4 regions of the Anoxybacillus sp. CHMUD genome follow, and region 4 is predicted to be linked to each of the others. Evidence: predicted binding sites of a transcription regulator. Region 4 holds the regulator's gene; each other region holds the start of a gene.
The links. Region 4 encodes Rex, which represses fermentation and respiration genes when NADH is low (regulators of the CRP and FNR family bind a similar motif). Its sites were predicted from a motif close to TTGTGAAATATTTCACAA; they were not measured.
Positions count from the first base shown of each region.

Region 1 (7,550 bases), on a different contig from region 4:
CGTCGTGTTAGAACATTATGGGCTTAATGAGCTGCATTTAGAATCTGTTCGCCATTATCGCGAACAATTTGCAAAAGTGAAACCAAACCACCCGTGGAACGGATTAGAAACAAAAGATTTTTTATATAAAATCGGCGCATGGGGAAAAATACGAGACACAAACAAAGAGGGACTCACACTCGCAGGACTTCTTATGTTTAGCGAAGAGCGAATGATTACAGAAGTTTTACCACAATACTTTTTAGAGTATCGTGAATATGGAGATGATGAGCTGCATTGGTCAAACCGTTTTACTTCACAGGACGGAACATGGTCGGGAAATATTTATGATTTTTATTTTAAAGTGATGCACGAGGTCAACGACGTATCACAAGTTGAAAAAGACGCTGTCCATGAAGCGTTAATGAATGCAATCGTCCATGCTGATTATAGCGGTGATGGAGGGATTATTGTTGAACGGCAGCGATCATGTATTCAAATGTCTAACCCTGGTTTGTTTGGTATTCCTTTAGAACAAGCAAATAGTGGTGGAGTCAGCTATTTGCGCAATCCAAATATGTTTAAAATGTTTATTTACATTCAGTTTTGTAAACGTGCTGGAGTCGGTTTAAAAACGATGGAGACAATTTACTCACAACAATTTGCTGTTGAGCAATATGATTTTCAAAAACGAACGGTTGTTACATTGCCTATTGTGTCCTTCCCAGAAAGACACGACTGTATAAATGAGATCGAGGTATTGAGTGATTGGATGGGCGATGCACCATTATCAGACTCCATAAATAAAGAAAACAACTCCTATAATAACGATCAAAACTCCGTAAATAATGAGTTTGAGTCCGTAAATAAAGACCCAAACTCCTTAAATATTGAAATAAACCCCGTAAATAAAGTGCTTGACTCCATAAATAAAAAGGATAGCTCCGTAAATAAAGATGATAACTCCGTAAACATCTCATTCAACTCCGTAAATAAATTGGATGAGGAAGAAGAAAGAAATATCGATCAGGAGCTATGGAGCATTGCTGAAATTGCGCGTAAGAAAAAAAGACTTGCACCGGCTAAGATGGAAGAAGTCATTTTGCAGTTATGTGCCCGTCGACCATTAATGTTAAAACAGTTATCCCATTTACTAGATCGAACGCCAGACGGATTGCGCAATAATTATTTAGGAAAGCTATTAGCGGAAGGGAAAATGCGCTTAAAGTATCCAGATCAACCAAATCATCCAAAACAAGCGTATATAACGAATAAGTAATATTCATGATTTGTTCAATATTTCACAATTTAAATTAGGGAAAAGAATGTTACAATGATGGTAACAAAAGAAAAGTTGAGGTGACAGCTGATGCTTATATGCGAATGGAGAAACTTTTCCACAGATGCGGAAACATATACATTGGAGCTATTCGAAGAAATGATTGGTGATGAATTTGAAGCAATGATGTTTGAAGATGATCAAGAAATTCCTTCTTATATATGGACAGTAAATTATGTCGTCATTGTTAAGCGGAATACGCGTATGTACAACGATATTTCTTTTACAAAAATTCCACGCAATCCAGTATGTGAGTAACCGTCTTCTTCATGAGAAGCGGTTCTCTTATACAATATAATTGCTCAATATTTCACAAAGTTGACACACACAAACAAAGCCTAATTCACTAAAATAAAAATGTGAAAACAATCACATTTTTATTTTCAACTAATTTGTGAAGTTTTTCACAAAAATGATTATGGGAGGGGCTTATATGGCTGTGGAGGAAAAAGTATTAGACCAAAAGAAAGAAGTTACGAAAATGATTGATACGCTTGTAGCCAATGCGCAAAAAGCGTTAAAAGCGTTTCGTGACTATGATCAAGAGACGATCGATCATATCGTCAAGCAAATGGCGTTAGCTGGGCTTGATAAACATATGTATTTAGCGAAACTAGCCATTGAAGAAACAAAGCGCGGTGTATATGAAGATAAAATCATTAAAAATATTTTTGCGACAGAATATATTTACCATAACATTAAATACGATAAAACCGTCGGCGTTATTCGCGAAAATGAACAGGAAGGCATCATTGAAATTGCTGAGCCTGTTGGCGTTATCGCCGGGGTAACCCCAGTCACGAACCCGACTTCAACAACAATGTTTAAAGCGCTCATTTCTATTAAAACGCGCAATCCAATCATTTTTGCGTTCCACCCATCCGCTCAAACATGCAGCAGTGAAGCGGCACGCATTTTACGGGATGCAGCGATTGCTGCGGGTGCGCCAGAACATTGTATTCAATGGATCGAAACTCCTTCTGTCGAAGCGACGCAACAATTGATGCATCACCCTGGTGTTTCACTCATTCTTGCGACAGGTGGAGCAGGCATGGTGAAAGCGGCATATAGCTCAGGAAAGCCAGCATTAGGGGTTGGACCTGGTAACGTACCTTGCTATATTGAGAAAACAGCAAATATTAAACGTGCGGTGAACGATCTTATTCTTTCTAAAACGTTTGATAACGGCATGATTTGTGCATCTGAACAGGCGGTCATTATCGATAAGGAAATTTATGATGAAGTAAAAAAAGAAATGATCGCTAACAAATGCTACTTTTTAAACGAGGAAGAAAAGAAAAAAGTAGAAAAACTAGTGATTAACGAAAATACGTGCGCAGTGAATCCGAATATTGTCGGGAAACGAGCGTATGACATTGCGAAAATGGCAGGGGTTGATGTTCCTGCTGATACGAAAATTCTTGTTGCGGAGTTAAAGAGCGTTGGTCAGCAAGAGCCGCTTTCTCGTGAAAAACTAAGTCCGGTATTGGCTTGTTATAAGGTGAATAGCACAGAAGAAGGATTAAAGCGGGCAGAAGAAATGCTTGAATTTGGTGGACTTGGCCACTCCGCTGTCATTCATTCGGAAAATCAAGACGTCATTCTTGAATTCGGTAAGCGAATGAAGGCGGGACGAATCATTTCGAACGCACCGTCTTCACAAGGGGCGATCGGTGATATTTATAACGCATACATTCCATCGTTGACGCTCGGTTGCGGTACATTCGGTGGCAACTCCGTTTCGACAAACGTCGGTGCGACACATTTAATTAATATTAAAAAATTAGCGAGAAGGAATGTAAACATGCAATGGTTTAAAGTTCCGCCGAAAATTTATTTCGAAAAATACGCGACACAATATTTAGCGAAAATGCCAAACATCTCACGTGCCTTTATCGTTACAGACCCAGACATGGTGAAGCTCGGCTATGTTGATAAAGTGTTATACTATTTGCGTAAACGTCCAGATTATGTGCATTGTGAAATTTTCTCAGAAGTTGAACCAGATCCATCAATTGAAACAGTGATGAAAGGTGCCGACATGATGCATGCGTTCCAGCCAGACGTCATCATCGCGCTCGGCGGTGGTTCGGCGATGGACGCGGCGAAAGCGATGTGGTTGTTCTATGAACATCCAAATACCGACTTTAATGGCTTAAAACAAAAGTTTTTAGATATTCGTAAACGCGTATTTAAATATCCAAAACTCGGTCAAAAAGCGCAATTTGTCGCGATTCCAACAACATCTGGTACAGGTTCAGAAGTGACATCGTTTGCGGTCATTACAGATAAGAAAAATAACGTCAAATATCCGCTTGCTGACTACGAGTTAACACCAGATGTCGCCATCGTTGACCCACAATTCGTCATGACGATGCCAAAACATATTACAGCGGATACAGGTATGGACGTATTAACACATGCGATTGAAGCGTACGTATCGAACATGGCAAACGACTACACAGACGGATTAGCACTAAAAGCGATTCAACTCGTCTTTGAATACTTGCCACGCGCATATAAAAACGGCAACGATGAAGTCGCGCGTGAAAAAATGCATAACGCATCAACGATCGCTGGTATGGCATTTGCGAACGCATTTTTGGGCATTAACCATAGTTTAGCGCATAAACTTGGGGCAGAATTCCATATCCCACACGGACGTGCGAACACAATTTTAATGCCGCATGTCATTCGTTACAACGCGCAAAAACCGAAGAAGTTTACAGCGTTTCCGAAGTACGAACATTTCGTCGCTGATGAGCGTTATGCTCAAATTGCTCGCCTGCTTGGCTTGCCATCAAAAACGACAGAAGAAGGTGTCGAAAGCCTTGTTCAAGCAATCATTAAGCTAGCGAAAGAACTCGATATGCCGCTAAGCATCGCAGCTACAGGTGTGAAAAAAGAAGAGTTTGAAAGCAAAGTCGAACAACTCGCTGAACTAGCTTTTGAAGATCAATGTACAACAGCCAATCCAAAATTGCCGTTAGTCAGCGACCTTGCCGACATTTATCGCCAAGCGTATAAGGGGGTTTAAGAGGATAAGGGACGTCCGATGAAGGATGTCCCTTCTTTTTGTTTATGGTACACTAATAGAGGAAAGTGAGGGACGGATCATGAAACAAGCAAAGACGAATGCTGTGCGCATGCTCGATCGTGCACGTGTACCATATGAACTGTTTACTTACGATTATACGGATGGACAAATTGATGGAATATCGGTTGCGAAAAAAATTGGGCAACGTGAAGAACTAGTGTATAAAACGCTTGTCACAAAAGGGGCAAGCGGTCAACTTTACGTATTCGTCATCCCTGTCGCAGCAGAGCTAGATTTGAAAAAAGCGGCGAATATTGTCGGTGAAAAAAGCGTGCATATGTTGCCTGTGGCAGACATCGAAAAAATGACAGGGTATGTGCGTGGCGGTTGCTCGCCCATTGGGATGAAAAAACTATATGCGACATATGTCGACGAATCGGCGCTTTTGCACGAGCAAATCATTGTGAGCGCAGGAAAAATTGGCATGCAAATGAAGCTTTCTGTTCAAGACTTATTAAAGTTGACAAATGGGAAAACCGCACATGTCATTAAAGCGTAGGAGGGTTGTCGCATGCGAATGGCAAAAGAGGAAGAACAGCAATGGTTAGCACAACGTATAGAAGAAGGATTGTTAACTGACGACAATCGCTTGCTTTGGGAAATGATTTTGCCAAGTCGCTTAAAGCGCATGTACGATGTGTTAAGCGAACGAACAAGATATATCACCATTTTGACGGAAGCGGTTGATGACCCGCACAATCAAGCCGCGGTGTTACGTTCAGCCGAGGCGTTCGGTATTCAAGACGTTCATGTCGTCACCGGAGCGGCTCCATTTGAACCGAATAAATGGGTGACGCGACATGCGGACAAGTGGCTCAATGTGCATAAACATTCATCGATTGAACAGGCCATCCGCCATCTCCAACAAAACGGCTATCAAGTATATGCAAGCTATTTAGGAGAAGGAACAATTCCGCTTGAACAAATTGACGTAGCGAAGCCGACAGTGCTTTTGTTCGGAAATGAGCATCGTGGTGTATCAGAAGAGGCGCTTGCTTTGGCAGATGGAAAGTTCGTCATTCCGATGAATGGATTTGTGCAAAGTTTCAATATTTCCGTTGCAGCAGCTATTTCTCTTTACGATGTGACGAAGCGAGCAAAACAAGTGGCAGGGGAGCTTTATCATTTGTCGCTAGCGGAAAAGAAAGAAATATATGAACATTGGATGAAGCTTTCGCTTAGCCCGCGGCTAAGAAAAATGGTGGAAAGTCAAATGGGAGGACGCAATGATTGAAGCAGTTATTTTTGATTTAGATGGCGTCATTGCAGATACGGTTGAGCTATATTATATCGCGACAAAACGTGTCGCCGATGAAATTGGGGTACCGTTTGATCGACAGCTCAATCAAAAGCTACAAGGCATGAGCAGACAGGCGATGGTTGAGGCGCTTCTTGGAGAAAAGGCGCGTGAATGGTCGGAAGAAGAAAAGCGAGCCCTTGGCGACCGGCGCGGTCAATATTATCGTGTGTTGATCGAGCAATTGTCGCCAAACGACGTGTTGCCGGGAATGATAGATCTCCTTCGCGACATTCAGCGCGACGGTGTCCCGATGGCGCTCGCATCGTCAAGTTCAAATGCAAGTGTAGTTGTTGAGCGGCTTGGTGTGCGTTCATTTTTCGACGTCATCGTCGACGTAAAAACAATTACGCGCATGAAGCCCGATCCAGAAATCTTTTTAACGGCCGCTAAACATCTTTATGTCGATCCGCGCTTTTGTGTTGCCATTGAAGACGGTGAGGCAGGAATGAAGGCGATCAAGCAAACAAATATGTTTTCCGTTGGTATCGGAGCTCATTTAGCTCCGCTGTCGCCTGATTGGCTCGTTCAGCGGACAACACAATTGACGTGGGGCGAGTTAAAACAACGGTTTATGCAAAGAGCTGGTCAATGACGACCAGCTTATTTTACGCCTAATATTTGTTTTGCTTTTTCAACACTTTCTTCTGATGGTGTCGGGATGCCTTCAAGCGGATACGTCAGTCCAAGTGCTTTCCATTTGTAAACGCCGAGTTGATGATACGGAAGCACCTCAATTTTTTCGACGTTGCGCAACGTACGAATGAAGTCAGCTAAGCGATGCAAATCTTCTTCATCGTCTGTGATGGTTGGAACGAGCACATGGCGAATCCAGACGGGTACGTTTCGTTCTGATAATAGACGTGCAAAAGCTAAAATATGTTCGTTCGTTTTTCCTGTTAGTTTTCGATGTTTTTTTTCGTCGATATGTTTTAAATCTAGCAAAATTAAATCCGTATATTGAAGCAATTTATCAAGCTTTTGTTGGAACGATGCCTCCGTCGTATAACATCCGCCAGACGAATCAATCGTTGTATGAATGCCAAGCTGTTTACAGCGACGGAATAGTTCCGTTAAAAAGTCGATTTGTAAAAGCGGTTCGCCACCGCTGACCGTTATTCCACCACCGGATGCCTGCATAAAAGGCAAGTATGTTTGGGCATCAGCGATGATTTCATCAACAGACATTTGTCTTCCTTTGCCAATTTCCCACGTATCTGCGTTGTGGCAATATTGACAACGCAATAAACACCCTTGTGTAAAAATGACGTAACGAATACCAGGACCGTCAACTGTTCCGCACGATTCGACTGAATGAATAAATCCGTTCATGATGTTTTCCTCCTAGGTAGAAAGCTCCCACGCATCGTGGGAGCTTCCGTTACATTGTTTCATGGAACGTCCGATTAATGACGTCAATTTGTTGTTCACGTGTTAATTTAATAAAGTTGACCGCATAACCTGATACGCGAATCGTTAGTTGCGGATATTTTTCAGGATGTTCCATCGCGTCGAGCAACGTTTCGCGGTTAAAGACGTTGACGTTCAAATGGTGACCGCGTTTTTTAGCATATCCGTCTAAAATTGCCACAAGGTTTTGAACGCGTGTTGCATCATCTTTACCGAGTGCTTTTGGCACGATTGAGAACGTGTTTGAAATGCCATCTAATGCATATTCATACGGTAATTTTGCGACAGAGCTTAATGACGCAAGCGCTCCTTTTGTGTCGCGACCGTGCAACGGGTTAGCGCCCGGTGCGAACGGTTCGCCTGCGCGGCGGCCGTCAGGTGTATTTCCTGTCTTTTTCCCATAGACGACGTTTGACGTGATTGTTAAG
Region 1 covers NZ_SDLG01000011.1:23,966-31,515, reverse strand. Annotated here, with positions in the region: gene ETB99_RS09140 (transcriptional regulator) at 1-1,258, shown strand, start outside; gene ETB99_RS09135 (hypothetical protein) at 1,349-1,576, shown strand; gene adhE (bifunctional acetaldehyde-CoA/alcohol dehydrogenase) at 1,752-4,355, shown strand; gene ybaK (Cys-tRNA(Pro) deacylase) at 4,435-4,914, shown strand; gene ETB99_RS09120 (TrmH family RNA methyltransferase) at 4,933-5,649, shown strand; gene pgmB (beta-phosphoglucomutase) at 5,642-6,307, shown strand; gene pflA (pyruvate formate-lyase-activating protein) at 6,316-7,047, opposite strand; gene pflB (formate C-acetyltransferase) at 7,094-7,550, opposite strand, start outside.
Region 1: adhE (bifunctional acetaldehyde-CoA/alcohol dehydrogenase) is a predicted target of Rex. The motif match lies at 1,711-1,728, and genes of this name have one in related genera.

Region 2 (7,550 bases), on a different contig from region 4:
GCTGTGTCATTTTTGATGAAGGACATTTATTAGAATTTGCTGCTCAAAAAGCGTTAACATACCGTATGAAAGAGACGACGTTAGAAACGTTGCTTTCTCGTTTATTAGAAAATGATATTCGCGAACAATTAGCTTATTTAATCGAAGATACATTAGAACTTAGTACACGATTTTTTGATGAATTGATGAATCATGCTAAAGCGGTACCAGGATCCAATCGTCAAGAATTAACGTTCACTCCGTCTCTTTTACAACTAGCACAAACGTTACGAACAAAAGTTGAACAAATTGGAGACGAGCTCGTATTTGAGAGTGAGACGTATACGATCGACCATTATCAATTGAAAGTTGTTGATGAATACTTAGATCAAATTCACCATTCACTATATTTATTCATTCATAATCGAGATGCGATTACATGGCTTGAATCGTCGCTCGATGGCAACACGCTTGTTATTATGCCGAGAACAGTACAAGAAGTGTTGCGCGAAAAAGTTTTTTCTAAACATATTCCATTTATTTTTTCATCTGCTACATTATCGAATGAAAAATCATTTGATTATATGGCAAAGAGTCTAGGTATTGATGAGTATTTATCATTTCATGTTGATTCTCCATTTGATTATGAGGAACAAATGACAATTTACATGCCGATATTTGAAAATAACGAACGCATATTTGAAAAGAAATACGCATACGCTATCGAAAAAATTCGGGAAACAAACGGGCGTGCACTTGTGTTGTTTCCAACGCGTGAACAATTAAATGAATTTAAAGCTCGTGCTCAGCAAGAAGAAGGATTCACCTTTTTATTTGAAGGGGATCAAGAAATTAGCGAACTTGTTTCCCGTTTTCAAAATGAAGAAGAAACAATTTTATGTGCCCAACATTTATGGGAAGGATTAGACATTCCTGGTCCGTCACTAAGCAACGTCATCATTTGGGCGCTCCCTTATCCGCCAAATGACCCTGTTTTTCAAGCGAAACGAAAACAAACAGACAATCCATTTTGGGAAGTGGACGTTCCGTATATGATTTTACGATTACGACAAGGGGTAGGCCGACTTATTCGCCAACGAGATGATCGGGGAATTGTATGTATTTTTGTGACAGACGATGAACCTATGCAAGTGATTGAAACAATAAAGCGTGTACTGCCGACAGACGTACATCAAAAATAAAGGAATAATTGTAAGTATTGTAGAATAACAAATACAATGGAATGGAGGGGAGAAGATGAAAAAAAATATTCAAGAAATTGAAAAACAGTTTTTGCAATATGTCAAAAAAATAATGGCATATAAAGAAGCGATTTCGCTTATGTATTGGGACTTACGTACAGGGGCGCCGAAGAAAGGGATTGACCAACGTTCGGAAGTGATCGGGATGTTATCACAAGATGTGTTTCATATGTCAACGTCCGAGCAAATGGCCGCATATATTGCGGAACTTTCAGCGAAGTCTGTACAAGAACAAGTATCGTCGGTCACTCGTTATACGTTAGCAGAATGCCAAAAAGAGTACGAACGCAACAAAAAAATTCCTGCTGATGAATACAAACAATATGTCATTTTACAATCGAAAGCAGAGAGTGTGTGGGAAGAAGCGAAAGCGAAATCTGACTTTTCGCTTTTTGAACCATACTTAAAGCAACTTGTTGATTTCACGAAACGCTTTGTCACATATTGGGGGACAAATGGACACCCATATAATACGTTATTAGATTTATACGAACCTGGTGTGACTGTCGACTTGTTAGATGATGTGTTTTCAAAATTACGCAATCATATTGTTCCGCTCGTTCAACAAATTAACGAGTCGCGACACAAGCCGGAAACGAATTTTTTATTTCAGTCATTTCCGAAAGAAAAGCAACGAGCGTTTAGTTTAGTCCTCTTAAAAGAATTAGGCTACGATTTTGATGCAGGACGACTTGATGAAACTGTACATCCTTTTGCGATAACGTTAAATGAAGGGGATGTCCGAATTACAACAAAATATGACGAAAACGATTTTCGAACAGCAGTATTTGGTACAATTCATGAATGCGGCCACGCTCTTTATGAACAGAACATCTCTAAAGAATGGGCAGGTACACCGCTTTACGATGGTACGTCGATGGGCATTCATGAGTCGCAGTCGCTGTTTTATGAAAATTTTATTGCTCGTCATTATTCGTTTTGGAAGCGATATTATAGCTTGCTACAACAATATGCTCCGCATTTTGTTGACGTTTCATTGGATGATTTTTATCGCGCAATTAATGAGTCCAAACCGTCTCTTATTCGCATTGAAGCGGATGAGTTGACGTATCCATTACATATTATCATTCGATATGAAATGGAAAAAGCGTTGTTTGATGACGCAATTGAAGTAAGAGATTTACCACATATTTGGAATGAAAAATATGAGGCGTATTTAGGTGTTCGTCCAAAACGTGATGCAGAAGGGATTCTTCAAGATGTTCATTGGGCTGGGGGAAGTTTTGGTTATTTTCCGTCATACGCCCTCGGATATATGTATGCCGCCCAGTTTAAATATGCAATGGAGAAAGAGTTGACAAATGTTGATCAGTTGATTGAAAACGGGGAATTCGGGCGTATTCGAGAGTGGCTTACAAACCATATTCACCAATATGGAAAGACGAAAAAGCCGCTTGAGATTTTGTACGAAGTAACTGGAGAGGGGTTAAATCCAACTTACTTGATTCGCTATTTGGAAGACAAATATAAACATATTTATCGATTATAAAAAACCGGGCAAACGCCCGGTTTTTTTTACCAAAGTTTAAATCCTTTTGAGCCAGGAGGTGCATTTTGGATCATATCGATAAATGGAACAGTATATGCAATTAAAATGAGTACAACAGCAATGCCGATCCATAATTTCCAGTTTTCAAATACGAGTGGTGTACGCTCAGCCTGTTCAGCAACTTCAGCAACTGGAAACTCTGTCTCGCCTTTTGGAGCGAAAAATGCTAAGTTTGTAACGATAATGAGCACAAGAATAATACCGATGAATAAGATTGTTCCTCCAACTGCTTGAGCGATTTGGTAAGGAATCCACTCTAGCGCTTGTGGTGCATCTCCGTATGTTGAAAATGCTGAACGGCGAGGAGCGCCAAGCAACCCTGCAAAGTGCATTGCACTAGACATGAAAATCATACCAATCGACCAAACGATCGTTTGAATGATCGCCAAACGGTTCATCGCTTTTGTCATGACACGTCCCGTTAAGTGCGGGATGAGCCAATATGCTGCGCCAAAAAATGTCAACACAACTGTTGTAGCTAACGTTAAATGGAAGTGACCAGTTACCCAAATTGTGTTATGAACGACTTGGTTTAATTGGTGTGATGCGTTTATAAGACCACCAGCACCGGCAGGGATAAAGAACAACATACCGATAAATGGTGCAAAGAAGCGGGCATCACCCCATGGTAATTTTCGTAACCATCCGAATAATCCTGTCGCTCCTTTTGAGCGCCCATACATTTCAAATGTTGCAAACATCGAAAACGCGGTCATGAGTGATGGAATAACGACCATAAACGTTAAGATAACTTGTAAGTATTTCCAAGCTGGATCGATTCCAGGTTCCACGAGTTGATGGTGGAAACCGACAGGAATCGAGAAAATTAAGAATAAAATGAACGACATGCGAGCAAGTGAGTCAGAAAACATTTTTCCGCCAATAATTTTTGGGATAATCGCATACCAAATCATATATGCAGGCAATAACCAGAAATATACGAGTGGGTGACCGAAATACCAGAATAATGTTCGACTCACAAGTACGTTAATACGATCGACATAACCTAATGACCAAGGAATAAGTTGGAATAATACAGTTGCTGCAACACCTAGCGAGCAAACGAGCCATAACACCATGTTAACAACAGACATGAACGTAAGTAACGGACTTACTTGACCAGGATGAGCTTTTTTCCATTTTGCATAATGAGCGAACATCGCAAATCCACTCACCCAGCTCCCGACAACAACAAGTGTTAAACCAATATAAAAACCTGCGTGTGCTTGTAGTGGTGCATAGAATGTATATAAAACAGAAGCTTCGCCAATTAAAATGTAAAAGGCAGTAATGGCTGTACCAATTGTCATGAGCCAAAAACCGACCCATCCCCAAAAGCGTGCGCGATCAGAAAGCGTTCCAGCCGTCCGACTTACAGCTGCAAATTGAAAACCGATAATGAAAAATGTAGTTAAAACGAGTCCAAGCAATACGCCATGCGTTGTTAAAATTGTATAATAGCTAATGCCTGCTGGCAATTCGAATTTTCCAGAGCGTACAAGCACCTGTAATAGACCAGCGAGTCCTCCTAACGCCAGAGCAACGAAGGCGACATAAATATGAGCCATGGCTAATTTGCCATCACGTGCATCTACTTTCCAAGTTTCGTTCATCATTGTTCAACCACCTTCACTTTCGCTGTCATTAAGTGGTGACCGGCACCGCAATATTCGTTACATAAAATGACATATTCACCGACTTTATCGAATGTTTGTGTATAGCTGCTTACATAACCAGGTTCAACCATCATATTTACGTTTGTTCCGGCCATTTCAAATCCGTGAATGACATCTTTCGTTGCTACGTTGATCGTTACTTTTGCTCCTTTTGGAATTTCGACTTGATTTGGCGTGTACGCAAATGCAGAAGCAACGATATTGAGTTGATATTCATTGTCTCCAGTTTTAACAAGACCAGGTTTATCAAATGGTGGTGTTTGATCGACTTTTTCCGGATCGATCGTTGTTAAACAGCTTGGCGGCTGTGTTCCTTGTGCGAATGCACCAACTCCTAAGACAGCTAAAAATACGAATAATGAACCGATGCCGAAAAACAGCCAAATTTTTTCATATTTATGCATGTGCATAACGTCCCGTCTCCTTTCTCTCTATAAACGATTCAAAAACAAGAAATATACGCTTACCCACGTGAAAATGAGGAAAAATCCTAAAAATAAAACAGAAGCGAGCGTTCCTTTCAATGTAGGCTCTTTCTCCACTTTTGTTTTTGGGGTGTTTGTGTTTAATTGGGTTTTCATTTTTATTCCTCCTTTCCTAAATAAACCTTAATTAGAAATGTATACACTTACATCATACAAAACAATTTGCGAAATGAAACGCTTTCTTCGTACATTTCACAAATTGTTCATTCGTTACTTTACCATCATCATAACCGTAAAAATAAGGAGTATCTGTGACTTTTGTCACACGAATTTTGTGAGGTTGTGAAAGAAGTGTGAAATATTTAGAAAAATATGGATAAAAAATAAAAAAAGAAGCTTACAAACGCAAGCTTCTCTTTGCACTTATTCGTTATCAATTGTTAAAATAAGCTGCAATTCTCCTTTATTTTCAAAGTGAATCGGTACGCGAAATGCTTTATCAAAACCGTAAATTTTTGTTTGACCAACAAGAACAGTAGGAGGAGTGATATCGATTGTAATTCCCTTTTGAGATACGATCGTTGCCAAGTTTCCTGCAATCATATTGCCGAGCTCACCGGTAAATGATTCGAGCATTTCACCTTCTAAAGGCATGCCGAACATCGTTTCTCCGATACTTCCAAATATCGTTTCATGCCCTTCAATCATAAGGCGTCCCCGTAAGTCTCCGGTCATCCCAATTAATACACTAATGGACGTTTGAGTGAAAGGTTGTGTAAACAATGAAGGTTTTTCGATTGTCATTGCTAGCGGGATGACAGAGCGAATCGATTCGATCGTTCCGTTTAAAATCGTTGTAATTTTCTCACCTAAAGCCATAACAAGACCCCTTTTTTCTTCATCATAACAAATTTTTCGTTTCGATTACATCATTTTTCGACAAATGTAGACAAAGAAAACATAAAAAAACATAGTGACGAAACAATAAATTGCGTTATAATGGAAGTGCACAACAACATACCTCCTTTCAAAACGTCGAAAGCTTTCCTCCTATTGTGGTGAGGGAGGCTTTTTTACTTAATATGTATAAAATTCCTTTATCAGAAAAATATTATCATTAATGAAAATGAAAGGATAGAGATGTATGCCGAGCATCGTTGCAGTGGAATTAGCTGAACTTCCTTACCGTGTTTCACAAAACGAGGTGATGATTGCAATCAAACGTATGTTTCAACATCGTTATGAGCATATCGATCGTCTATTATCGATTTTTGAACATGACCATATTCAATCAAGGTCATTTGTACAACCGTTACATTGGTATATGACAGCTCATTCGTTCGCTGAGAAAAATGAACTGTATATTGAACATGCCGTTCAATATGGAAAAGAAGCAATTGAACGTTGTTTACATCGCGGAAACATTCCGTTCGAAGATATTGAAGCTATTTTTTTATTTCAACGACGGGGATTGCTACACCGAGCATTGAGGCAAGAATAATGAACGAGCTGCCTTTTTCGATACATACGAAACGGATTCCTATATGGGGGCTCGGATGTGCCGGGGGAGCAGTTGGCATTGCTCGAGCGGTAGATTACTGTCGAGCATATCCAAAAGCGAAAGTGCTTGTCCTCGCGGTAGAGTTTTGCAGTCTCACTTTTCAACTTGACGATGTGTCAAAAAGCAATCTTATTGGCACATCACTATTTGCGGATGGAGTAGGTTGTGCGTGTGTTGTAGGGAATGATGTACAGTTACAAAGCATAGATCCACAGGTGATCGATATGCAATCGATATTTATGCGTAACATGGAGGATGTTATGGGGTGGGATATAAAAGATAACGGATTTTATGTGGTGTTCTCTAGGCATATTCCGACTATTATTCGTCAATCGATTGGTGAAATCGTGGAATTGTTTTTAAGAAAAAACGGGATTTGTGTTTCGCAAATTGAACATTTTGTCGTACATCCAGGTGGTAAAAAAGTGCTCGATGCCTATCAAGAGGGGTTACATATAGATGAAAATAAGTTAACTCATGCGATTCATGTTTTACGAGAGCATGGAAATATGTCGTCTGTAACTGTGCTTGCTGTTTTACAGCGTTTTTTACAACAGCCTATCACTCAACAACACGGTTTAATGATGGCGATGGGACCGGGATTTAGCTGTGAGCTTTTATTGTTAAAATGGGGAGAGAAATTATGAAATGGAAAGTATTTCTCTTTTTACTTGCTCAACGATTTGTTGAGTTGTACTGGGCAAAAAGAAATGAACGATGGATGAAGGAGAGAGGGGCGAAAGAGTTCGGGCAAAATCACTATAAACATATTGTTTGTATGCATAGTTTATTTTTTGTCTCGCTTTTGCTCGAGGGAAGGAAAAAACATGCATCTGCTTTATGGTCATTTTTGTTTAATATCTTTATCATTCTACAGCTATTTCGTTTTTGGACCATTGCTTCGCTTGGGCGGTATTGGAATACGAAAATTATTGTATTGCCAAATGCAGAACGAATACAAAAAGGACCGTATCGATGGTTTCGTCATCCGAATTACCTCGTTGTTGTTCTAGAACTCCTTGTTATTCCCCTGATGTTTCAAGCATATTGGACAGCTGTCATATTTACAGTATGGAA
Region 2 covers NZ_SDLG01000004.1:15,133-22,682, reverse strand. Annotated here, with positions in the region: gene ETB99_RS03760 (ATP-dependent DNA helicase) at 1-1,181, shown strand, start outside; gene ETB99_RS03755 (carboxypeptidase M32) at 1,237-2,751, shown strand; gene ETB99_RS03750 (b(o/a)3-type cytochrome-c oxidase subunit 1) at 2,778-4,427, opposite strand; gene ETB99_RS03745 (cytochrome c oxidase subunit II) at 4,424-4,897, opposite strand; gene ETB99_RS03740 (cytochrome c oxidase subunit 2A) at 4,919-5,068, opposite strand; gene ETB99_RS03735 (chemotaxis protein CheX) at 5,336-5,791, opposite strand; partial or broken gene ETB99_RS03730 (type III polyketide synthase) at 6,057-7,120, shown strand; gene ETB99_RS03725 (isoprenylcysteine carboxyl methyltransferase family protein) at 7,117-7,550, shown strand, end outside.
Region 2: ETB99_RS03740 (cytochrome c oxidase subunit 2A) is a predicted target of Rex. The motif match lies at 5,264-5,281, and genes of this name have one in related genera.

Region 3 (7,550 bases), on a different contig from region 4:
GCAGGCAATCATCGCTTCTTGATAGCGATAACGTTCAAGTACGCCAATGCCTGCTTCTGTTGTTCCGCCTGGACTTGTCACTTCTTTGCGTAAGATGGAAGGATGCTTATTTGTTGCTTTTAACATATGGGCCGCGCCGATAATCGTTTGTAAAATAAGCTCTTTGGCAATATCACGCTCAAGCCCAATTTCATCCGCTGCTTTTTCCATCGCTTCAACTAAATAGTAAACGTACGCTGGTCCGCTGCCGGATAATCCTGTCACTGCGTGTAAATGCTGCTCATCAACAATCGTAACGATCCCGACTGTTTCAAATAGCTCTTTTGCCATGTGTAAATGTTCAGCTGTTGCATAGGTACCTTTTGCTAGCGCTGTGGCGGATTGCCCGATCGCCGCTGATGTGTTTGGCATGGCGCGAATGACAGGCATTTGTTTTCCAATGAGCGATGCAATTGTATCGGTCGTTACTCCCGCAAGCAATGAAATAATAAGTTGCTGTTCGTTAAATGCATGTTTGATCGACGTCAAGCTATCCGCAACGTCTTTTGGCTTCATCGCTAAAATCACGATATGAGCTTCTTTCACTGCTTTTGCTTTATCTGTGTCGATTCGTACCCCGTATGTTTGTTGCATATATGTCAGTCGTTCCATTCGAGAGCGATTCGTTACGATCATTTGCTCTGGCTTATATAACGTTTGTGTCACCCCAGAAATAAGTGCTTCTGCCATCGATCCTGCACCGAGAAACGTGATTGTCATACTTTCTCCTCCTCGTCTCCAAAATAAAAAAGACCTTTCGTCCGATAAAGGACGGAAAGGTCTTTATTTCCGCGGTACCACCTTTGTTGGCACAATGTGCCCACCTCTTATGCCGGTATCGTCGGCAAGACGGTTAGGTTTGCCTAACAGCTCATAGGGTAGGTTCCATGATAAAGAGGGTAATGAAACCTTTCAGCCAATGGGTTTCACTCTCTTTTACCGTTTATCATGTACTGGCCCTAGTCATCGCTTCGTACATATATGATTTGTTTGCAATTATGCATGAAAAACAAGCGTGTTGTCAATAGGTTTCACGGTTTTATTTTCTGAATTTTTTTAATAAATAAATAAAAATAAATGACAAACAGAGAAAATAAGTGTAAACTGATAAACAGACGAAACGGAAAATTATGATGATATAATGAAGGAGTCAGAAAAATGGAACAGTTACATCGCATTGTCGTTCCCACGCCATTTGCTGTTGGGGATGTGAACATGTATATTATCGAAGGGGATCGTTTAACGCTCATCGATGCGGGTGTAAAAACGGAAGAAGCATGGCATGTGTTCGTTCGTGAATTGCGCGAACTCGGCTATAAACCGGAACATATTGAACAAGTGATCATTACACATCACCATCCGGATCATGTTGGATTACTTGATTATTTACCTTCGACCATTCCCGTCATCGGTCATCGGAAAGCCGCCCCTTGGATTGCAAAAGATGCTGCCTTTTTTGCATGGCATCAACAATATTTTGAGCAGTTTTTAATGGAATGTGGAATTGGTGAAGAAGGAATAGCGAAACTTGGAAACTTCCGACGCTCCCTTCGTTTTTCGTGCGAGCGCTCGCTCACACAAGAAGTGAAAGAAGGGGATGTGATCGAAGGATGGATGGTTATCGAAACGCCAGGTCATGCGCAAAGTCATATTGTATTATATCGTGAATCGGACGGTCTGATGATCGGAGGAGATCATTTGTTAGCGACCATTTCATCGAATCCGTTGTTAGAGCCGCCTGCGATCGGTGAACAAGAGCGCCCAAAACCACTTTTGCAATATAACGATTCATTGAAAAAGTTGTTGAATTATGACATTACAACAATTGTTACAGGACACGGGGAAAATGTGACAGATGTTGCACCACTTGTCGAAAAGAGGTTAGAAAAACAAAAAGAGCGTGCCGAACACGTATGGAAATTGTTGAGTGAAAAACCGATGACAGCATTTGACGTATGCCGTGCGCTTTTCCCAACCGTATATGAACGGGAATTTTTATTGACGATGTCTGAAGCGATTGGTCAACTTGATTATTTAGAAGCGATCGGAGCGGTGAAAAAACAAAAAGATGGTCAAATATATATGTACGAAGTGGTGAGATCATGAAGTTAGCAGGGAAATACGTCGTCATTACAGGAGCATCGAGCGGTATTGGCGAACAAATCGCATACGAAGTAGCGAAGCGCGGGGGAATACCGATATTGCTCGCTCGCTCAAAAGAAAAGTTGGCGCAAATTGCGCAACATATTGAACAAACGTACAACATCCCCTGCGTATATGAATCGCTAGATGTTAGTAATCAAGAAGAAGTAGATGCTGTATTTGATCGATTACTTGCGTCCGTCGATATCGATATTCTCGTCAATAATGCGGGGTTCGGTGTGTTTCGGTATGTCGAGCATATCGATCTCTCAGAAGCGAAGCAAATGTTTGATGTCAATGTGCTCGGATTGATCGCGTGTACAAAAAAAGTGTACACACATATGATGAAGAAGCGGTCCGGCCACATTATTAATATCGCATCGCAAGCAGGAAAAATCGCAACGCCAAAATCGAGCGTATATGCCGCAACAAAACATGCTGTCCTTGGATTTACAAATAGCTTGCGAATGGAAGCGTCCATGTATGGCATTTTTGTCACTGCTGTGAACCCAGGACCGATCAAAACAAACTTTTTTACTGTCGCTGATACGTCCGGAGAATATGTGAAAAACGTGAAACGATGGATGCTTCGTCCGGAATTTGTCGCCAAGCGCGTCGTTGATGTGATGCTTACCCCTACGCGCGAAGTGAATTTGCCGTTTTGGATGCATATAGGAAGTCGCGTGTATCAATTATTTCCATCGGTCGTCGAAAAAATGGGAAAACGGGCATTTTTAAAAAAGTAAGCGAGGTGTAAATGGTGAAAATTACGATCACGGAACGAGCGATCGAACAACTTCGTCGTGTTCGTGGAAACAAGCACGTCAAGCTTACATATGATACAGATGATTGTGGTTGTGCTGTCAATGGAGTGCCTATGTTACTGCTTGTCGAGCAATTAGACGAACATGATGTAGCGATTGAAACAAACGATATGCCGATTTGGATGGAAAAACATCGGCTCATTTTCTTTGATGAACAAATGACGATTGATGTTGTCGATGGGGCAGGATGTTTTCAATTAAAAAGCCCCAATCAAATATTGAATCCGCGCATGTCGCTGATGGAGCGCTAACAAAGTAAAAAGCCCGGAATAAAAGCCGGGCTTATTCGTTTTTTGGTGCGCGAACGACGGATTGAAATTTTCCTTTATGAGATGCATCACAAAATGGCATATTTTGTGAGAGCCCGCAACGACAGAGAGAAAATGTTTCTTTTGTTTCAAACTTGTTTCCTTCCATATCAATTAATTCAACATCTCCGGTCACACGAAATGAACCGTTATCCATCACTTTAATTTGCACTTTCGCCATATATTCCACCTCCTTGTATACCTTATATCGTATATACTATCTATTTTATATTAGAAATGCAAGGACGTGCATATTTGTCAGAACAGTGACAAGATAAATGGATGTGATTTTTTGTGATCAATGTCACATGATATAAATATTCCTTCTTGTACAATGAGAAGTAGTGAGCGAATCGGAGGGATGAAATATGCGTGATTTTCAACAAAATCCGTTTATTGTTATATGGGAGTTAACACGGGCATGTCAGCTCAATTGTCTTCATTGTCGGGCCGAAGCACAGTATCACCGTGATCCGCGTGAATTAACGTTTGAAGAAGGGAAGCGATTAATTGATGATATTTATGAAATGGATCAGCCTCTTCTCGTGTTTACAGGTGGAGATCCGCTTATGCGTCCAGATGTGTACGATATTGCTAAATATGCGATTGATAAAGGACTTCGTGTATCGATGACCCCAAGTGCAACACCAAACGTGACAAAAGAAGCGATCCGAAAAGCAAAAGAAGTAGGCCTTGCTCGTTGGGCGTTTAGTTTAGATGGACCAAACGCTCAAATTCACGATCACTTTCGTGGAACATCTGGCTCGTTCGACTTAACAATGAAAGCGATTCAATATTTACACGAACTCGACATTCCCATTCAAATAAATACAGTCATCTCTCGTTATAACGTTCATGTGCTTGACGAGATGGTGCAACTTGTTGAAGAGCTCGGCTGCGTGCTTTGGAGTGTATTTTTTCTCGTACCGACGGGCAGGGGAAAAAAGACAGATATGATTTCGCCTGTTGAGCATGAAAAAGTGTTTCGTTGGCTTTACGAAACGAGCAAACGTGTACCGTTTGATATAAAAACAACAGCAGGACAACATTATCGTCGCGTTGTTTTACAACAAAAAATGCGAGAACGTCAAATTCACGGTGACATTCGTTATGAAGATGTGCTAATGAAAGGATTAACTGGACAAGTAGACGGACTAGGGCGTGCCCCAAAAGGAGTAAACGATGGAAACGGTTTTGTATTTATTTCGCATATTGGTGACGTATATCCAAGTGGACTATTGCCTGTAAAAGCAGGGAATGTACGTGAACAACCGTTATCCCATATTTATCGCCATTCTCCAATTTTCAAACAGTTAAGAAATCCAGACGGATATAAAGGAAAATGTGGCATATGTGAATTTCGTTACGTTTGTGGTGGATCGCGTTCAAGAGCATATGCGGTTACAGGCGACTACTTAGCAAGCGAACCGTACTGCGTCTACATCCCAAAAGCATGGCGTCAAAAAGAAAGGGTCGGCGAATAGCCGCCTTTTTTCTATTCATCCATACAGGCGATAAGTTCCTTATTTGTGTAAATTGGGAACTTGTCTTTTTTCTACAAACATTTTATTCATATGAAAGAACGTATGAAAGTTTTGTGAACATAACAAAAATTGTGAACAATATAACAGTACTGATCGATAAATTTTTTTACGATAAAATTGTCAAACGATAAAGCGAGGGGGGGAATAAAGATGGAACGATTAAAACAATTTCTTCGAGTTGGTCATTTACCGACACTTCTTTCGTCTTTTTTGTACTTTGATATTAGTTTTATGATCTGGGTGATTCTTGGGGCAACAGGAACGTTTATTGTGGAAGATTTAAGATTGACCCCTGCACAAAAAGGAATGATGGTAGGAATCCCTGTATTAGGAGGAGCGTTGCTTCGTATTCCAATGGGACTATTAGCAGACCGATTCGGTGGTAAGAAAATGGGAATGATCGGAATGGTTTTGACATCCGTGCCTCTTTTATGGGGTTGGTTGTTTGCTGATACATTGACACAAATTTATGCGCTTGGATTGTTATTAGGAGTAGCAGGAGCTAGTTTTGCCGTCGCTCTTCCTTTAGCAAGCCGTTGGTATCCGAAAGAACATCAAGGTTTGGCGATGGGAATTGCAGGTGCGGGAAATAGCGGAACGGTTTTAGCAATGTTGTTTGGTCCTCGTATCGCAGAAGAGTATGGTTGGAATAGTGTATTTGGATTAGCGCTCGTTCCTCTCTTTGTTGCTTTTATTGTATTTATCATCTTCGCAAAAGAATGCCCGACTGCGGTAAAACCAGCAAAAATATCGGAATATATGCGCGTGATGAAAATGAAGGAAACGTGGTTGTTTAGCTTTTTTTATAGCTTATCTTTTGGTGGATTTGTCGGAATGACGAGCTATTTAACACTATTCTTTTTCGATCAATACGGAGTAGATAAAGTGACGGCAGGAGATTTTGTGACGCTTGTCGTATTTGCGGGAAGCTTTGTTCGGCCAATTGGTGGCTATTTAGCTGATAAATATGGTGGAATGAAATTGCTCGTTTGGCTGTTTACAGGCGCTACTGTTACATTGGTGATTGTCGGTATGCTTCCGTCTGTTTATGTTGCATTAGCTCTTTTGTTTACCACACTTATTTTTTTCGGTACAGCGAATGGGGCACTATTTCAAGTCATTCCAAATGTATTCCCGAAAGAAGTCGGATTATTGACAGGTTTTGTCGGTGCAGCAGGTGGATTAGGAGGGTTCTTTTTACCTAATATTTTAGGTTTATTTAAACAATGGACGAATTCATATTCGTATGGCTTTTGGTGGGTAGCAGCAACTATGTTTGTTGCAATGCTTATTATGAGACGATTGCGAAAAACGATCGCTTAAATATTATTTTTTAACATTGTATGAACGTTTCTGAATATGTGATGCACATCACATTCTTATTTATGTGGTTTCTTTATGATGAAAGTACAACAATCATTTTTATAAATCATACTTCAAAAAGGAGAGATAACGTTATGAGTCAACCATTGAAAACGGCTTCAGAAAACGGTGAACGGACAAGTCGAATTGGTTCTTATTGGAACCCAGAAGACCCAGTATTTTGGGAAAAAGAAGGAAAAAAACATGCTCGTCGAAATCTGTGGATCTCTGTTCCAACGTTAATGTTGGCATTTATCGTTTGGCAAATTTGGTCTATTACTGCAGCACGTTTGAATGACATTGGATTCCAGTTGACGCAAAGTCAATTATTTACGTTAGCCGCTGTTCCGGGGTTAGTAGGTGCAACATTTCGTTTTGTTTACACGTTTGCTGTTGGGAAATTTGGCGGAAGAAACTGGACTGTTTTTTCGACAGGAATACTACTTGTTCCCGCAATCGGTGTAGGATTAGCCGTACAAAATCCCAATACACCGTATTGGCTCATGTTGCTGTTAGCGGCATTCTGTGGACTTGGTGGTGCAAATTTTTCCTCAGCATTAGCGAATATTAGCTTTTTCTTCCCGAAAAAAGAAAAAGGGACAGCACTTGGTATCAACGGCGGTCTTGGAAACATGGGAGTGTCTGTCGTTCAATTTGTGACACCCCTAATCGTAACTATTGGTGTATTTGGAGCGATCGGTGGTGAACCACAAGTACTCGCAGACGGCTCAAAAGTTTGGTTACAAAACGCTGCATTTATTTGGGTCATTCCGATTGTGTTTTTTACGATTTTAGCATATTTCGGTATGGATAACTTACCAAACGCAAAGCAATCTGTATCGGAGCAGTTTGTCATCGTCAAACGAAAACATACGTGGGTAATGACATGGCTATATACAGCGACATTCGGTTCGTTTATCGGGTATGCAGCGGCCTTTCCACTTTTATTAAAATCACAATTCCCAGAACACGTATCACTTGCCTTTTTAGGAGCATTTTTAGCGGCGGCATTCCGTCCGGTTGGGGGATGGTTATCTGATAAATTGGGTGGAGCACGTGTAACAAACTATGTCTTAATTATCATGGGTCTTGGTGCTGCAGCAGTCATGTATTTTACAACGGAAAAACACTTTATCGGATTTATCGTATCTTTCTTGATCTTATTTATTGCTGCAGGGATGGGATCTGGATCGACATTCCAAATGATTCCAATCATCTTCCCGCCAAAAGAAGCGGCACCTGTTCTCGGTTTTACAGCCGCATTTGCAGCGTATGGTTCATTCTTTATTCCGAATTTATTCGGTTGGGCAGCTCAAAATACTGGCACACCA
Region 3 covers NZ_SDLG01000001.1:42,902-50,451, reverse strand. Annotated here, with positions in the region: gene proI (pyrroline-5-carboxylate reductase ProI) at 1-759, opposite strand, end outside; gene ETB99_RS00270 (MBL fold metallo-hydrolase) at 1,198-2,145, shown strand; gene ETB99_RS00265 (SDR family NAD(P)-dependent oxidoreductase) at 2,142-2,927, shown strand; gene ETB99_RS00260 (iron-sulfur cluster biosynthesis family protein) at 2,939-3,256, shown strand; gene ETB99_RS00255 (CDGSH iron-sulfur domain-containing protein) at 3,288-3,494, opposite strand; gene ETB99_RS00250 (TIGR04053 family radical SAM/SPASM domain-containing protein) at 3,682-4,797, shown strand; gene ETB99_RS00245 (nitrate/nitrite transporter) at 5,008-6,180, shown strand; gene ETB99_RS00240 (NarK family nitrate/nitrite MFS transporter) at 6,315-7,550, shown strand, end outside.
Region 3: ETB99_RS00245 (nitrate/nitrite transporter) is a predicted target of Rex. The motif match lies at 4,927-4,944, and genes of this name have one in related genera.

Region 4 (7,550 bases):
GTTAGTTATCCCGCCGTTGTCGCTTTGTACAGATAATGCAGCGATGATTGCAGCAGCGGGAACAGTATTATTTCAACAAGGAAAGCGTGCCACCATGGCATTAAATGCAAACCCAAGTTTACTGTTATAGCAAGAAGGTGTCCCAAAAGCAATGGGGCACCTTTTTCTAATTGTCATACGAATTTTTCTAAGAACAATTCAGCTTGTTGTGGATTATTTTATCCACATACATGTGAATAATGTGGAAAACGTTGATTGTATGTTATTTTATCATAACAAGTTAACCACAACAAAATGGGGGATTTTTCTTTTGTTGTTGTGGATAATGTGGAAAAGTCCGTGAATAACTTATATTTAGGTGTTTTTTCTGTGGATATGTTTGTGTAAAAAGATGGGGCTAGTCCACAAGTGGAGCTAGCCCATTATTATTGTTGTAAACGTTCCCACTGTTCGAATAGTTCATCAAATTTTTGTTTTAGGGCGTCAATGTGCGCTTGTGTGTCTCGAGCTTTTTCATAGTCGTTGTAACAGGAAGGATCATATAATTGTTGTTCATACGTAGCAATTTGTTGTTCGATTTGCTCCATTTCCGTTTCTAGCTGTTCGATTTTTCGTTGTCGTTGTCGTTCTAATTTTTTTCGTTCTTTTTCTTCTTCGTACGAACGTTTTGGTGACAACGATTCGCCCGTTTTAGTTTTTTGGCTAATTTGTCCAAGCTCAAGCAGCTCTGCTTTTTTTGCTACGTAATAATCATAGTCCCCTAAATACTCAACAAGACCGTCTGTGGATAACTCATATATTTTTGTTGCAATTTTGTTAATAAAATAACGATCGTGTGAAACGAATATAATTGTTCCTGGGTATTCTATGAGCGCTTGTTCTAGCACTTCTTTGCTATCTAAATCCAAATGGTTTGTCGGTTCATCTAAAACTAATACGTTTGCCTTCTTCATCATGAGTTTAGCGAGAGCGAGTCGCGCTTTTTCTCCACCGCTTAACGTCTGAACAGGCTTCAATACGTCGTCACCAGAAAATAAAAAGTTGCCGAGAATGGTCCGAATTTCTTTCTCTGTTCTTAATCGATCTTCGTCCCACAGTTCGTCGATCACTCGTTTGTTTGATGTTAATTGTGCTTGTTCTTGATCATAATAGCCAATTTGTACGTTTGTTCCGTAGCGTATTTCTCCTTGTTTTGGATGGAGTTGTTTGATGATCGTTTTTAAAAGAGTTGATTTTCCAATTCCATTGGGTCCAATTAGCGCAATACTATCTCCGCGAGTGATACGGAATGAAAGGTTTGTTGCGATGATGTGATCGTAACCGATTGCTAAGTTGTTAGCTGTCAGCACGTCGTTTCCGCTTGGGCGTTCGATTTCGAAACGAAACGATGCCGATTTTTCATCACCGAGTGGCTTGTCGATGATATTCATTTTTTCTAATTGTTTTCTACGGCTTTGTGCTCGCTTCGTTGTTGATGCACGAGCGATGTTGCGTTGAATAAAATCTTTTAATTTTGTAATTTCCTCTTGTTGTTTTTCATACAATTTTAGTTGTTGTTCAAATTGTTCAGCACGTTGTTGTAAGTAGCTTGTATAGTTTCCGACATATTTTTTTATTTTTGTGCGTGATAGTTCATACACTTGTGTCACGATTTGGTCAAGAAAATAGCGATCGTGGGAGACGATAAGAATGGCCCCATCGTAATTTTTTAAATATTGTTCAAGCCATTGCAACGTTTCCATATCTAAATGGTTTGTCGGTTCGTCTAAAATGAGCAAATCGGGCCTTGTAAGGAGCAGTTTACCAAGCGCTAGCCTCGTCCGCTGTCCACCGCTTAATGTAGATACTTTTGTCGTATAATCGTACTGTGAGAAGCGGAGACCATGAAGAACCGAACGAATATCTGCTTCATATTGATAGCCGCCTTTTTCTTTGAATTCTGTTTGTAAACGATCATATTGCTCAAGTAGGCGCTCATAGTCAGCATCATGTAAACTCATTTGTTGTTCTAGTTCACGTAATTGTTTTTCCATTTGTTGTAGCGGGGCAAACACATCGAGCATTTCTTCCCAAATGGAACGATGAGCTTGCAACCCTGTATATTGATCTAAATAACCGATCGTTACGTGTTTCGGTTTAATGATTTCGCCTGTGTCGTATGACAACTGTCCGGCAATGATTTTTAATAATGTCGATTTTCCCGCGCCATTTCTTCCAACTAACGCAATACGGTCTTTTTCTTGTATTTCAAGCTTAATGTCTGATAAAACTTGTTCCGCTCCATATGATTTGGATAGTTGATTTACTTGTAAAATGATCATTCTTTCTCACCTCAATCTTCTTTTGATAGTGTAACGTACTTTCTTGATATTCGGCAACACTAGTGTACGAATAACAAATTTGACAAAAATAATAATAAAGGGTACAAAGGAAAGACAGAATGAAAAAAATAGTGTATAGTTTAGAAGTGGGGAGAATTTTTTAGACGTATAGGAGAGAAAAATGAAAGCGCTAACTATTTGTGAAAGGAAATGTGGGGGATTGACTCGTGAATAATGAACAACCAAAAATTCCGCAGGCGACCGCAAAGCGACTACCGTTGTACTATCGTTTTTTGAAAAACTTGCATGCATCAGGCAAGCAACGTGTATCTTCAGCGGAGTTAAGCGAAGCTGTAAAAGTCGATTCAGCAACGATTCGCCGTGATTTTTCATACTTTGGTGCGCTTGGAAAAAAAGGATACGGATATAATGTGAATTATTTGCTGTCGTTTTTCCGAAAAACGTTAGACCAAGATGAAACGACAGAAGTAGCGTTATTTGGCGTCGGTAATTTAGGGACAGCATTTTTGAACTACAATTTTAGCAAAAATAACAATACGAAAATCGTAATGGCGTTCGATGTTGATCCGGATAAAGTGGGAACAAAAGTCGGAGGGGTTCCGGTTTATCATTTAGATGAATTGGAAGAAAAGCTTGGAGGGATTACGGTAGCGATTTTAACCGTTCCTGCTCAAGTTGCCCAGCCGATTACTGACCGACTTGTTCAAAAAGGCATTAAAGGGATTTTAAACTTTACGCCTGCTCGCTTGCATGTGCCAGAACATATTCGTGTTCACCATATTGATTTAGCGGTCGAATTGCAGTCACTCGTTTACTTTTTAAAACATTACGGAAATGAGTAAACCTCCCGTTTACGAGCGGGAGGTTTTTTTTCGTAAAGAACGAATTCCTGCGCCGAAATCAAATGTAGCAATTAAAATAAATAGCATCGTTGTGATGTCCCAAATACCATCATCGGCGGTATGGACAGCAAAATAAGTAAATAAAATGCCAGTGAGAAAATAAAACAACGGTTCAGACTTCATGAAAACAGCCTCCAAATTACGAATTGCATTCGTTCTGCCTCACGCATAATGCTTTCGATTTCTTCAGCAAATAATGTTTGAATTGCAACGACAAAGGTGTTCATCAGTACATGTGCTGCAATAGGTACGATAATACGCTTTGTTTTGACATATAGGAAAGCAAATACAAATCCCATCGTTGCATAAAGAAGCAAATGTTCGAACTCTAAATGAACAACAGCAAATAAAAGCGAGCTGATGATGGCTGATAAGAAAAAGTTATATTTTTGATACAGCGTTCCGAAAATAATTTTTCGAAAAATGATTTCTTCTAAAACTGGACCAACGATTGAAGTGACGAGCATAAGAGCTGGTGTAAGTTTGACCATTTCGACGATCCGTCTCGTGTTCTCGGACCCCATTTCGACCCCAAAGAGGTGTACTTCGATGTTTGCTGCAACGCCTTGGGCGAAAAGAGCGAGCAAAAACCCCCCAATTGCCCAAAAGAATGACATGCCAATCGATGCTTGATGGCGATCATATGAGTATTTCATATCTTCTTTCATAAAATAAAGAACGAGAAAAAGAGCAATCGAGAAACTAATAACAGCCCAATAACCAGAAGCGATCGAAAAAGCTATTTCTTTATTTGATGCGTTGACAAAGCCGCTATGTGCAAGTAAAGGGACGCCGACTAAGCTCGATAGCTGCATGGCGATATATGTAATGATGACATACCAATATTGTTTTTTCACATGGTCAACCCCTTTTTACAAAATAAATACTTTTTCATTTTACCATATTTTTTGTATGAATTTCGAAAGGAAAGACATAATGAAAGAGGGAAATATGTATTGAAAAATTTTTAACTTCCTACTTGCAAAATTGAAAAAAGTTCATTAATATAATAAGTGTGTTAGCACTCAATAAGAATGAGTGCTAATAACGGAACGAAAATCTAATTAAGGAGGTCGTTTGCCGTGTTGAAGCCACTAGGCGATCGTATTGTCATTGAATTAATTCAAACTGAAGAAAAAACAGCGAGCGGAATTGTCTTACCAGACACAGCAAAAGAAAAACCACAAGAAGGAAAAGTTGTGGCAGTTGGTTCAGGTCGCGTTCTTGATAATGGTGAGCGCGTAGCTCCAGAGGTAAGCGTTGGTGACCGCATCATCTTCTCAAAATATGCGGGTACAGAAGTAAAATATGATGGAAAAGAATACTTAATTTTGCGTGAAAGTGACATTTTAGCTGTGATTGGTTAATCGTTCGCCTGATAACATATAAAGCGTACAAAAATACTTAACAAAAAAAATCATCATCAAGGGGGTAAGATGTATGGCAAAAGAAATTAAATTCAGCGAAGAAGCTCGTCGTGCGATGTTACGCGGTGTAGATAAATTAGCTGATGCAGTAAAAGTAACATTAGGTCCAAAAGGTCGTAACGTTGTATTAGAGAAAAAGTTCGGTTCTCCATTAATTACAAATGACGGTGTAACGATTGCGAAAGAGATTGAATTAGAAGATCCGTTTGAAAATATGGGTGCGAAGCTTGTTGCGGAAGTAGCAAGCAAAACAAACGATGTTGCTGGTGACGGTACAACAACAGCAACTGTATTAGCACAAGCGATGATTCGTGAAGGATTGAAAAACGTAACAGCTGGTGCGAACCCAATGGGTATTCGCAAAGGTATTGAAAAAGCTGTTGCAGTTGCGGTAGAAGAATTAAAAGCGATCTCTAAACCAATCGAAGGTAAAGATTCTATCGCTCAAGTTGCAGCTATTTCTGCAGCTGACGAAGAAGTTGGTCAACTTATCGCTGAAGCGATGGAACGTGTTGGTAAAGATGGCGTCATTACATTAGAAGAGTCTAAAGGTTTCACAACAGAATTAGATGTTGTGGAAGGTATGCAATTTGACCGTGGTTATGTATCTCCATACATGGTTACAGACTCTGATAAAATGGAAGCTGTATTGGAAAATCCATACATCTTAATTACAGATAAAAAAGTTTCAAGCATTCAAGAACTTCTTCCTGTATTAGAGCAAGTTGTTCAACAAGGTAAGCCATTGTTAATTATTGCTGAAGATGTAGAAGGCGAAGCGCTTGCAACATTAGTTGTGAACAAACTTCGTGGTACATTCACAGCTGTTGCAGTTAAAGCGCCTGGCTTCGGTGATCGTCGCAAAGCGATGCTTCAAGATATCGCGATCTTAACAGGTGGCGAAGTTATCACAGAAGAGTTAGGTCGCGAATTGAAATCAACAACAATTGCTTCCCTTGGTCGTGCAGCGAAAGTTGTTGTAACAAAAGAACATACAACAATCGTTGATGGCGCTGGTCGTGCCGAAGACATTCAAGCACGCATCAACCAAATTCGTGCACAATTAGAAGAAACAACTTCTGAATTTGACCGTGAAAAATTACAAGAGCGCTTAGCGAAATTAGCTGGTGGCGTTGCGGTAATCAAAGTTGGTGCTGCAACAGAAACAGAATTAAAAGAGCGTAAATTACGCATTGAAGACGCATTAAACGCAACACGTGCGGCAGTTGAAGAAGGTATCGTTGCCGGCGGTGGTACAGCGTTAATGAACGTATACAGCAAAGTTGCAGCCATTGAAGCTGAAGGCGACGAAGCAACTGGTGTGAAAATCGTTCTTCGTGCGATTGAAGAGCCAGTTCGTCAAATCGCGCAAAACGCTGGTTTAGAAGGCTCTGTCATCGTAGAACGCTTAAAAACAGAAAAACCTGGCATCGGCTTCAACGCAGCAACTGGCGAGTGGGTTGACATGATCGAAGCAGGTATCGTTGACCCAACAAAAGTAACTCGCTCTGCACTTCAAAACGCAGCATCTGTTGCCGCTATGTTCTTAACAACTGAGGCAGTCGTTGCTGACAAACCAGAAGAAAACAAAAACACACCAGGCATGCCAGACATGGGCGGCATGATGTAATACCTTTCAATTTCGCTAGGGAGAAGTGGATGTGTCCGCTTCTCCTACATTTTTTATATATTCACCCTTACAAAAATGTAAGGGTATTTTTTATTTTTAGACATCTGAAAATGAGGTTTGAATGTTAATATAGACATATACAATTAAACGAAATTTTGCGAAGGAGTATGATTATGTTAGAAGACGTTACATTTAGAATAGCAAGTATAGATGATTTACCGACAATCGTTAGCATTTACAACTCGACAATTCCAAGTCGATTAGTAACTGCTGATACAGAGCCCGTATCGATAGACGATAGATTGGAATGGTTTAAGGAACACAACCCTAATCAAAGACCTTTATGGATGGTGGAATATGGAGATGAAGTTTGTGGTTGGGTAAGCCTTCAATCTTTTTACGGGAGACCAGCCTATCATGCGACTGCTGAAATAAGTATTTATCTTCATGAAAATTTTAGAGGAAAAGGGTTAGGGAAAAGGATTTTAGCTAAAGTGATCGAGGAGTGTCCGAAGTTTAGCATTGATACTTTGCTCGGATTCATCTTTGCGCACAACGAGCCAAGCATGAAACTATTTTTGAGTGTAGGTTTTGAGAAGTGGGGATATTTGCCGGAAGTCGCTCAATTGGATGGGATAAAAAGAGATTTAGTTATTGTCGGAAAGAAGATTCCTCATTTTTAGTATGAGAAACAGGGGCTACTCCTTTGTTATGAAAGTAGCCCTGTCCTCTAATTGACTTAAAAAACAAAGAATAGAACCGATAGCTTGAATCCATGCTCCGATAATCCCGATCGTCTCCCCTTCTTCTTTGCCCTTTTGTTTTTCCCATACACCACCAATGGCTTGTAAGGCATTGCCGATCGATTGAAGTAAATTTCCGATAGGGCTTAACACAGATGATTGCTTATCTTCCCAATCATCTATAAATGAAATAAGTCCGCCTAATGATTGTAACCAGTTCCCTGTAATCTCCAGTCGGCTCCCTTCTTCGCTTAACAGTCCAGCGACAACGGTAATATTTCCAATAGCTTGAATTTCATTTCCATATACACCTAACGTATCGGGCGTTTCAGCATCTGCTTCTAGCGCATTTCCCGTTGCTTGCAATACGTTTCCCCATAAATCAAGAGCAAACTGTTTTTTTTGTCGCTTAGAGAAGGAATGCTCGCAATGGCCGAAGTAACAGTACCTATCGCTTGAGTAAATGAACCGATCAGTGCTTTCGGTTGATTCATGTGCATTCTCCT
Region 4 covers NZ_SDLG01000030.1:4,102-11,651, reverse strand. Annotated here, with positions in the region: gene tsaD (tRNA (adenosine(37)-N6)-threonylcarbamoyltransferase complex transferase subunit TsaD) at 1-130, shown strand, start outside; gene ETB99_RS13950 (ABC-F family ATP-binding cassette domain-containing protein) at 426-2,321, opposite strand; gene ETB99_RS13945 (redox-sensing transcriptional repressor Rex) at 2,549-3,184, shown strand; gene ETB99_RS13940 (YdiK family protein) at 3,194-3,367, opposite strand; gene ETB99_RS13935 (CPBP family intramembrane glutamic endopeptidase) at 3,364-4,101, opposite strand; gene groES (co-chaperone GroES) at 4,327-4,611, shown strand; gene groL (chaperonin GroEL) at 4,685-6,301, shown strand; gene ETB99_RS13920 (GNAT family N-acetyltransferase) at 6,475-6,984, shown strand; gene ETB99_RS13915 (DUF6944 family repetitive protein) at 7,000-7,410, opposite strand; gene ETB99_RS15270 (hypothetical protein) at 7,386-7,538, opposite strand.